Lysinibacter sp. HNR: one gene and its partner. The protein of the gene in region 1 interacts with the protein of each later gene in a pairwise test. Links are inferred from orthologs where the notes say so. Each region holds a gene or a part of one and is shown on either strand. Other genes may lie near its edges.

The links. The genes of interacting proteins can lie anywhere in the genome.
Region 2: the proteins of tsaE (region 1) and rlmB interact in binary tests that used the Escherichia coli proteins (3 or more experiments, as listed by UniProt). The link is inferred for Lysinibacter sp. HNR from one-to-one orthologs.

Annotation. Positions count from the first base shown.
Region 1 is NZ_CP121684.1:2,112,373-2,117,079, reverse strand. The notes cover bases 1-2,835. They hold tsaE (tRNA (adenosine(37)-N6)-threonylcarbamoyltransferase complex ATPase subunit type 1 TsaE), read left to right. Parts: upstream 1-1,095; coding sequence 1,096-1,575; downstream 1,576-2,835. Other genes in these bases: tsaD (tRNA (adenosine(37)-N6)-threonylcarbamoyltransferase complex transferase subunit TsaD), read left to right, coding at 2,720-2,835; rimI (ribosomal protein S18-alanine N-acetyltransferase), read left to right, coding at 2,220-2,723; tsaB (tRNA (adenosine(37)-N6)-threonylcarbamoyltransferase complex dimerization subunit type 1 TsaB), read left to right, coding at 1,588-2,217; alr (alanine racemase), read left to right, coding at 1-1,092. In the rest of the region: more of tsaD, read left to right, coding at 2,836-3,784; FrondiHNR_RS09555 (class I SAM-dependent methyltransferase), read right to left, coding at 3,819-4,707. UniProt on the Escherichia coli protein: Required for the formation of a threonylcarbamoyl group on adenosine at position 37 (t(6)A37) in tRNAs that read codons beginning with adenine.
Region 2 is NZ_CP121684.1:977,002-981,873, reverse strand. What follows is about bases 915-3,914. They hold rlmB (23S rRNA (guanosine(2251)-2'-O)-methyltransferase RlmB), read right to left. Parts: upstream 2,919-3,914; coding sequence 1,911-2,918; downstream 915-1,910. Other genes in these bases: cysS (cysteine--tRNA ligase), read right to left, coding at 2,911-3,914; FrondiHNR_RS04220 (Rv3235 family protein), read left to right, coding at 1,247-1,795; FrondiHNR_RS04225 (PAS domain-containing sensor histidine kinase), read right to left, coding at 915-1,043. Outside these bases: more of FrondiHNR_RS04225, read right to left, coding at 1-914; more of cysS, read right to left, coding at 3,915-4,359; ispD (2-C-methyl-D-erythritol 4-phosphate cytidylyltransferase), read right to left, coding at 4,451-4,872. UniProt on the Escherichia coli protein: Specifically methylates the ribose of guanosine 2251 in 23S rRNA.

The sequences.
Region 1 (4,707 bases):
AGCCGTGACGCGATCCGTCATAACGTTGCCACCCTGCGGAGTATAATCCCGGGCCGCGAGGTAATGGCAGTCGTGAAGGCCGACGCTTATGGTCACGGTGCCATCGAGAGCGCTCGCGCCGCCGTTGACGGGGGCGCTACCTGGTTGGGGGTAGCCGATGTCGACGAGGCTATGGAACTCCGTGAGGCCGGCATACAGGAACCAATTCTCTGCTGGATACACGGACCTTACACCGATTTTTCTGTTGCGTTAACACACAAAATCGATCTGGGTGTGAGCTCTCTCGCGCAGCTTGAAACGATTGCTGAGGCGTCTCGGGGTCGTGCGGATAACCTGGCTCCTCTGGGGGTTCACCTGAAGTTTGACACGGGACTCGGAAGAAACGGCTTTGCCCCGGGTGATGCGCTCGCGGGTATTGTCCGAGCCCGCGAGCTGGAAGCTGACGGCGACATCAGGATTCGGGGTCTGTTTAGTCATCTCTCTAACGCTTCCCGTCGAGAGGACAGGGAAGCCATCGACAAGCTTGCACTCATCGTTGAACTCGCGGCTCAGCACGGTGTTGCACCCCGGCTCACCCACATAGCGGCATCGGCAGCCACCCTCAGGTACCCGGAACTTCCCTTTAGCATGGTTCGCATCGGCCTGATGATTTATGGCCTCTCTCCGCTGCCCGAGTTCACCCCGGCTGACATCGGATTAAAACCCGCGATGAGGCTGGAGAGCACCGTTTTGAGTGTGCGTCGAGTGCCCGGTGGTTCCGGGGTATCCTACGACTACACCTACACGACGTCTCAGGAGACCACCCTGGTGCTTGTCGGGATGGGCTATGCCGACGGGATTCCGCGGTCAGCTTCAAACTCTGCCTGCGTGTCTCTTGGGGGTAAAAACTTCCGTATCTCAGGCCGCGTAGCGATGGATCAATTTGTTGTTGATGTAGGTGACACAAACGTCTCCGTGGGGGACCCCGTGATTCTTTTTGGAGATCCGCTCGCACAGATTCCCAGTGTAGAAGATTTTGCTGAGGCCAGCGGCACCATCAACTACGAAATAATAACCCGGCTCGGTCGTCGAGTTGAACGGATCTACACATAACCCATGAGCGTTATTACCGTGAGTGACCCCGAACAGATGCATCATCTCGGGCTGAAACTGGGAGCGCTTCTGCGCGTGGGAGACCTCCTGGAACTGACCGGACCGCTGGGGGCTGGCAAGACAACCCTCACCCGGGGAATCGGTGAAGGCTTAGGGATTCGGGGACCCGTTACGAGTCCAACTTTTGTTCTTGCTCGCACCCACCCCTCGCTCGTGGGCGGGCCACCCCTTGTGCATGTGGACGCCTATCGGCTCTCGAACGCGGTGGAGCTTGACGACCTGGACATCGACTTTGCCCGCTCGGTTGTGATCGTGGAGTGGGGCGCGGGCATGCTTGAGGGGATATCCGAATCGCTTCTGCGCGTGGTTATTGAGAGGCCGAATAGCGCGGGAGGCGATGACGAACCCGAGGAAATCATTGAGCCGCGCCGGGTAACCCTCACTGCCCTGGGACCGCGCTGGGCCGGAGGCCTCAGCCTCTAGCGGTACTCTTGTATGGTGCTTCTTGCTATTGATACGTCGCTGGGAACCAGCGTCGGCGTGAAAACAGGCTCCGGTGATCTTTACGACGCGGTTTCGGAGGACGCTTTTTCGCATGCCGAAGCCATTGGCGATCTTATCCGTCGGGTGCTGAACGATGCGGGGGTTCATCCCGCGCAGATTACCGGTGTGATTAATGGTGTTGGCCCCGGCCCCTACACGGGGCTCCGGGTGGGCATCGCCGCGGCGCAGGCGTTTGCCGCCGGCCGAGGAGTGCCTCTTGAATCGATCGTGAGCCACGACGCGATAGCCTGGGATCAGCCAGTGACGCTTGGGGAAGACCTGGTCGTAGTTACGGATGCTCGTCGCAGGGAAGTCTACTGGTCGCGCTATACGGCTGTGACAGAGGGGGGCATGGCGGCTTTCTGGGAACGAAAAGACGGGCCCGTCGTGACAAAACCGGATCAGGTACCGTCAGGCATTCCCACGGTTGACGGTAACAGGGTGGGACTCCGGGCTACCTCCCTGATTGAGCGTGCCGATCTGATGCGAACACGCGGGAGTGCGTTTGAAACGGGAGAGGCTCTCTACCTGCGCTCGCCGGACGTGACCCTGTCGCGGGGACCCAAGCGGGTGACGGCGTGAGTATGGTCGAAGAGATCGTTGTGCGGGATGCCACCGTGGCTCATCTTGACGCCATTATGGTGATTGAAAACCAGACCTTTAACCGTGACGCCTGGTCGGTGAACTCCATGCGCGGAGAATTGCTCGCGGCTGATCGACGCTACCTGGTGGCGCTCACCCGAGACGGTGCCGTCGTGGGATACGCGGGACTCCTGGCTTCCCGCGGTGCCGGGGAGGGCGACATCCAGACGATCGCTGTGCTTCCCGAGTGGCGAGGCCGGGGACTTGCCCGGCGTATGCTCGAGATGCTACTGGGCGAGGCTCAAAGCAGGGGGGCACGTGAGATTTTTCTCGAGGTCCGAAAAGACAATCCGGTAGCGGAGGGCCTTTATCAGAGCTTGGGGTTTGAACGTATTGGCATCCGTCGCGGCTACTACCAGCCGGACGGGATGGACGCCGTGGTCATGCGGCTCGCACTGAGCGGCTGGAAGCCTGGACAACCTCGTGAGGAGGAAGAGGCCCAATGAATCGACAGGAACCACTTGTGCTGGGGATTGAGACCAGTTGCGACGAGACGGGCATTGGGATTGTACGGGGAACAACGCTCCTGGCTAATGTGATAGCCTCCAGCATGGATGAGCATGCCCGCTACGGAGGTGTGGTGCCGGAAGTTGCCGCCCGTGCGCATGTCTCGGCGCTGCGACCTACCCTTGAGGGTGCGCTGCGGGAAGCCAACGTCTCGTATGAGGATTTGGATGCGATTGCGGTCACGAGTGGCCCGGGTCTTTCGGGAGCACTCATGGTGGGTGTGGGGGCCGCTAAGGCGCTCGCGCTGGCCACCGATAAACCCCTTTACGCGGTAAACCACCTGGTGGGTCACGTGGGTGCCGATGTTTTGCGCGGCCCTGACAGCGAGCAGCCGCTACAATTTCCCACCGTGGCCCTGCTGGTTTCCGGGGGGCACACCTCGTTGCTTTTGGTGCGTGATCTGGTGGGTGATGTGGAACTGCTCGGTGAGACAATTGACGATGCGGCGGGAGAAGCTTTTGATAAGGTTGCACGAATCTTAGGGTTACCCTATCCGGGAGGCCCACACATTGATCGGGTCGCTACACAGGGTAACCCCCGGGCTATCCGGTTTCCGAGGGGCCTCAGCCTGCCCAAAGATCTGGTGAAGCACCGCTACGATTTTTCTTTTTCCGGGCTTAAAACCGCCGTGGCGCGCTACGTGGAGAAGCTTCAGGATGCGGGACAGGCAGTTCCCACCGCCGACGTTGCGGCGAGCTTCCGTGAGGCGGTTGCCGACGTCCTGACGGCCAAGGCGCTCGCGGCCTGTAACGATCTGGGGGTGCCCCGACTCCTACTGGGTGGTGGGGTGTCGGCAAACGCTCGTGTGCGTGACCTGGCCGCCAAGAGAGCTGCCTCCGCCGGGGTTGAGCTGAGGATTCCGCCGCTGAGCCTCTGCACCGACAACGGTGCGATGATCGCCGCCCTGGGTGCCCAACTTATTATGGCGGGACACGAACCCTCTACGCTGGGTTTTGGGGCCGACTCAACACTGCCCGTGACGGAGATTCACGTTCGTTAAGCGTGGAAGCGTGCGGCGTCGTGATATTTCCGAGTCAGGAAGAAAACGCGGGGAGCCTCTCTGCAAGCAGGGCAACGTGTTTGTGGCCGTGGCGCGTGATAATGAGGGTGGCGTGGTGTGGGCCGCGTAACTGTAGCCTCTTGCGCAGGAGTGCCGGGTCGGTATCCGCGCCACGTTTTTTGATCTCAAGGCTGCCGATCCCGCGGGCGCGCATTGCCTGTTTGAGGCGGCGCTCCTGAAAGGGGAATACCTCAACAATCCTAAAGGCCGAGGCAAATGGTGTGGGAGTGAGCGTCTCTGAGGAGAGATACGCGATTCCCTCGCTCAGCATTCCCGCGCCAATCTGTCGCGCAAGCAGGCCGATAAGACGGGCCCGGATGACGGCACCGTCGGGCTCATAGAGGTACTCTCCGAGCCCGGTCACCGCGGCATCCTCGGAGTCCTGCGCCGCACTGAGCTCATAGCACCGATTCTCGCCCTTTGTGGCGAGGAGAAGCGCTGAGCGTCCCACTCCGGGACGGGCCAGGGGCCCCGACCAGAGCCCCATTTCAACTACCTGGTTGTCGACCGAAACCCACTGTGCCTCAACCCCCTCGGGAATGAGGTCACGATCCAGGCCGGGACCTAGCTTAATGCCGGTGGGGAGTCGCAGCGCTAGATTGTGGGCGAAGTGAAGGCTGGGTGAGTAGTCGTCGGGGTCTGTGATCCGGCGGGTGTTGGAGTGCCCCGCGGTGCGGCGGGCGGGGTCGAGAAAAACGCCGTCTACACCGTCGAGGGGGAACGATTCGGCATCACCCGTGATAACCGTGGCGGTGGGAACGACCGTGCCGGAGAATAGCTCCGCGCCCTGTACCGTGAGATTGTGTGCGGCTATCTTTGCGGTGAGTGGATCGAGTTCTACCGCAGTAACCTCTCGGTTCGCG
Region 2 (4,872 bases), 1.1 Mb from region 1 along the record:
TCATGGACTACAGCAATCGCAGCAACCCGTCGCATGGCCTGCCCCAGAGCCTCCTGGGCCTCATCGGAGCGGGCTCGGCGTGCTTGAATACGCAAGAGAGACGCAACCGTTTGAAGATTATTCTTCACACGGTGATGAATCTCCCTGATCGTGGCATCTTTTGTTATCAACTCTTGTTCCTGATGGCGCAACTCTGACACGTCACGTGTGAGAACAAGCGCCCCCGTCCGCACACCATCAGCCTTCACCGGAATGGCTCGGATCGAGAGGGTCACACCCCCGGATTCAACATCGGTGCGCCAGGGGGCTCTCCCCGTCACAACAACGGGCAACGATTCGTCGACCGTGTGTGATCCCGATACCAGGGCGGTGGTAATCTCGGCGAGAGACTCACCCTCAAGCTCATCAACAAAACCCATTCGGTTAAAAGCCGAGAGAGAGTTAGGACTCGCAAACGTCACAACGCCGTCGACATCAAGCCGCAGAAGACCGTCCGATGCGCGTGGCGCTCCCCGCCGTGGCCCGGTAGGGGCTCCCCAATCGGGAAAATCACCAACCGCAATCATCTGGAAAATATCGTTTGCACTGCGAGTAAAAGCCGCTTCGAGTCTGGAAGGGGTGCGAGTATCGCTCAGGTTTGTGTGTGCGGTGATCACCGCGATGGGAGATGCCGGACCTTCCGAGTTCCCGCGGAAACTGCGGGTCACCGGGATAGCGCGCACCTTCATCGGCATCTCTTCAAACCAGGCGGGCGAGGCAGACTCAATAATCTTTCCTGTTAAGTAGGCTTCACCAACCTGTTCCTGCCACTCAGCCCGAACCATCGAGGTCACAACATCACGATAGAAAAGCGTGGCCGCGCTTGAGGGTCGAGCATGGGCAACCGCGATAAAACTCTTGTTGTTTGTGGGTGCCCAAAACACAACATCGGCAAAGGCCAGATCAGCTAAAAGCTGCCCGTCCCTCACGAGGGAGTGAAGCCACTCAATATCTCCCTCTTGACTTGAACCGTGTTGGCTAATGAGATCGCTGAGTGTAGACACACCATCAGCCTAACGGTCTCGTTCGACCGAGACAGCAAGGCATTCCGAGGACAGAGCATTTGTCCACAGGGCTTTTTTGTACTGTACAGAGATTAATCAGATCGCGTAAGTTACAAGGACTCTCGGCAGGAGCTTCCTGCCTACACGGCCACACACGGTGACCGATCGAGTGTTATGTTGTTACCCCCCGAAAGAAGGCCCCAATGATACCCGCCACACAGATCGTGCAGGATCAGCGTTCAATATCCCCGGCACAGAGCACCAACCAGCTCTGCTCAATCTCCGCCCCCACCCAGCAGAACCCACCCGAGATATCGTCAACGCCTCCGCCGGCACCCACGAGTATTCCTCGGTCACCTATACACAAGAGAACAGGCTCAAAGGCGATGATTGTTCGACCCGTTGAAGCCGCTCTCCCCGACCCCACTCCGATTCTTCGCAACCTTGCCCTGGGAAGCGTAGAAATTATTGCTGGTTCCCGAGACATTGAAACCATTGCGCGGTGGGCATCAGCCTCGGTGATCACAGTAATTCGACGCCGCCAGATTCTCAGTATGCAAAAATATCAGGCCTTGGGGACAATCCCCTCCAGAATCCCGCTAGCGTGTGGAAAGATCCACTACTCCAGTCCCGCACAGGGCGTTATAGAGGCAGTCGTGCTCATACACTCCCGAGCAAGAACACGGTCGGTTGCGATTCGGTTAGAACTGATAGAAACGAGGTGGCGAGCAACCGTCCTAGCCGTCCTCTAATTCGGACATGTCTTGGTGCCGCAACGGTTGTATACGGCTGCGGCACCGAGAACACACGCATATCTCAGTCCAGATACCGCGCAAAGGAGAATCGCAGGCTCAGCTTCCTCGCTTTCTAAGAAGCCGGGATTTCCCCGCGCTGCCGTGCAATCTCGTACAGCGCTACACTGGCGGCTACCCCGGCATTGAGCGACTCTGTTACGGATGAAATAGGGATAGAAAGAATCACATCACAGGTCTCGCTCACTAGGCGCGACAGCCCTTTTCCCTCGCTCCCGATAACAACCACAAGAGGGCCGGTTGCCAGTTCGAAACCTGGAAGCGATACCTCACCCTCGCCGTCTAGCCCCACAACAAAAATCCCACGCTCTTTATAAGCCTTAAGCGTCTGCGTGAGGTTTGATGCCATAGAAACAGGAATACGCGCTGCCGCACCGGCCGAAGTTTTCCACGCGGAGGCGGTCACACCCACAGAACGCCGCTGCGGAACAATAACGCCCTGCCCACCAAAAGCCGCGGTGGATCGAATGATCGCACCCAGGTTGCGCGGGTCGGTTACACCGTCAATTGCGATAAAAAGCGGTGTTCTCTTCGAGCTGAGAACCTTATCCACCATCTCAAGGGGATGAGCATACTGATACGGAGGCACCTTGAGCACCACACCCTGATGCACCGTATCGACGCTGCACATACGATCTAGCTCGGGCCGCATAACCTCGAGCACGGGGATACCACGGCGAACAGCAATCTTGGTGATCTCACGAACACGATCATCCGTTTCGATCCTCATTGCGATGTAGAGGGCTGTGGCGGGCAGCCGCGTGCGAAGCGCCTCAAGCACTGCGTTACGACCCGTGACAAGCTCGCCGTCATCCTCTTTTCGACGCTTGTTACCGCGTGAGGTTGCAGAATCAACCGTTTTTCTCTGCGTTTTCTTGCTACCACCCGCGGCCAGATAGCGTTCGCGTGCCAGTTTAGCCTTACCAGCGGGGTGATAGGGGCGATCCTCCGCTTTGGGAGTTGGCTTTCGCCCCTCCAGCGCCTGACGTCCCTGACCGCCGGAGCCAACAGTAGCTCCCCTACTTTTTTTACGGACTGCACCCGCGCGGGGTTTCTTAACCATTAAGACTCCAGTGTGAACCGTTTGCATTTTTGTCAATAGATGTGTCTTTGAGCGTGATTCCGGCACGCTTAAGCGTGTCTCTTATACGATCACTTGTCTCATAGTCACGGTTTTCTCGCGCCCGCTGACGCTCAACCAGAAGGTGTTCAACCAGTGTTTCTAGCGCAGCTATCGCGGATGAATCATCCGCACTAGACCAGTGCTCCGAGAGCGGATTAATACCGAGAACGTTAACAATAGCCCACACACCCGTGAAGAAGCCGGTTGCCTTGTCTTTCTTACCGGTGTCAAGGGCAGTATTGCCCGCTCGAACGGTCTCATGCAACACAGCAAGCGCCTGTGGGAGCGCAAAGTCATCAAGCATAGCCGCGCCAAAAGCCTCCGGCGCCCGAGCCCTGTCAAGCTGTTCCTCAGATAGACCACCCACCTCCTGTTGCCAGCGACGGAGGAAAGCCTCAATGCGGTTAAGCGCTGCCTCGGCCTCTGCCAAAGATTCCGGGGTGTAGTCAAGGCTCGAACGATAATGAGCAGATCCTAGAAAATATCGAATGGCTAGGGGGCGCGCCTGCAACAGCAGATCATCAGCAAAGACTGAGTTACCCAGTGATTTAGACATCTTCTGTCCGTTCACGTTCACCAAACCGTTGTGAATCCAATGGGTAGCAAAATGGTCACCCGCAGCACGCGATTGTGCAAGCTCGTTTTCGTGGTGCGGAAAACGCAGGTCTAACCCTCCCCCGTGAATATCAAAGGCCGAGCCGAGATAGCGGGTTGACATCGCTGAGCACTCAATATGCCACCCTGGGCGCCCCCTGCCCCACGGGGATTCCCACGCCGCGGACTCCGGCTCCTGGGCCTTGTGCGCCTTCCACAATGCAAAATCATGCGGATTACGTTTTCCACGCGGATCCGAGTCTGCCGCAGGTTCCATCTTGTTGATGTCCTGATGGGTCAACTCCCCATAAGGTTCCCAGGACCCAGTATCAAAATACACGTTGGCACTACCATCGTCGGCAGGATACGCATGGCCTCGCTCGATGATCCGTATGATGAGATCAATCATCTGCTGAATGTTTGCGGTCGCCCGCGGCTCATAGGTGGGTGGTTGAATACCCAGGGCGTCATACGCCGAGTTAAACTGGCGCTCAATTCGATAGGCCAGCGCCCACCATTCCTCGCACGACCCTTTTAACTTGGCCACCGCCGCGTTATCCAGAATCTTATCTTCGATATCCGTCACGTTACGCACCAGCGTCACGTCTAGACCCCGATAGCTGAACCAGCGGCGCATCTGATCGTACACAAGCGCACTTCGGAGATGTCCGATATGCGGGGCTGATTGCACGGTTGGGCCACAGACGTACATTCCTACCTTGCCCACCTCACGGGGTGAGAAGTCAACAAGCTGTTGGGTTTTTGAATCGTAGAGTCGCTGGGTCACTCTATAAGCCTACTTGTGTGTTCTGCCCGTGTTACAAGAAACGCAGATAGAACCCTGCAGAATCCCCTCAAATACGTTGCCCAGCGAAATGCTACCCGTCCACGACCGCAATAAGAGCCGTAGCGATCGCGCACAGCCCCTCACCGCGTCCGGTAAATCCCAGGCCGTCGGTGGTGGTTGCAGAAAGCGACACCGGAGCACCAATGCTCTCGCTCAAAACCCGTTCAGCCTCGAGCCGACGCGGGCTAACCTTAGGTCGGACACCGATGAGTTGAACCGCCACATTACGGATGATAAACCCCTCTTGTGTAAGCAAGCGCGCTGTCTCCTTGAGGAAAACCTCGCCGTGTGCTCCCTGAAATTTCTCCTCTTCGGTCCCGAAAAGACCCCCGATATCCCCGAGCCCTGCGGCCGAGAGAAGGGCATCGACTATCGCATGGGCAACCACATCGCCGTCGCTGTGCCCCGCTAGGCCAGATTCCTCCGGCCAGTAGAGACCCGCTAACCATAGCT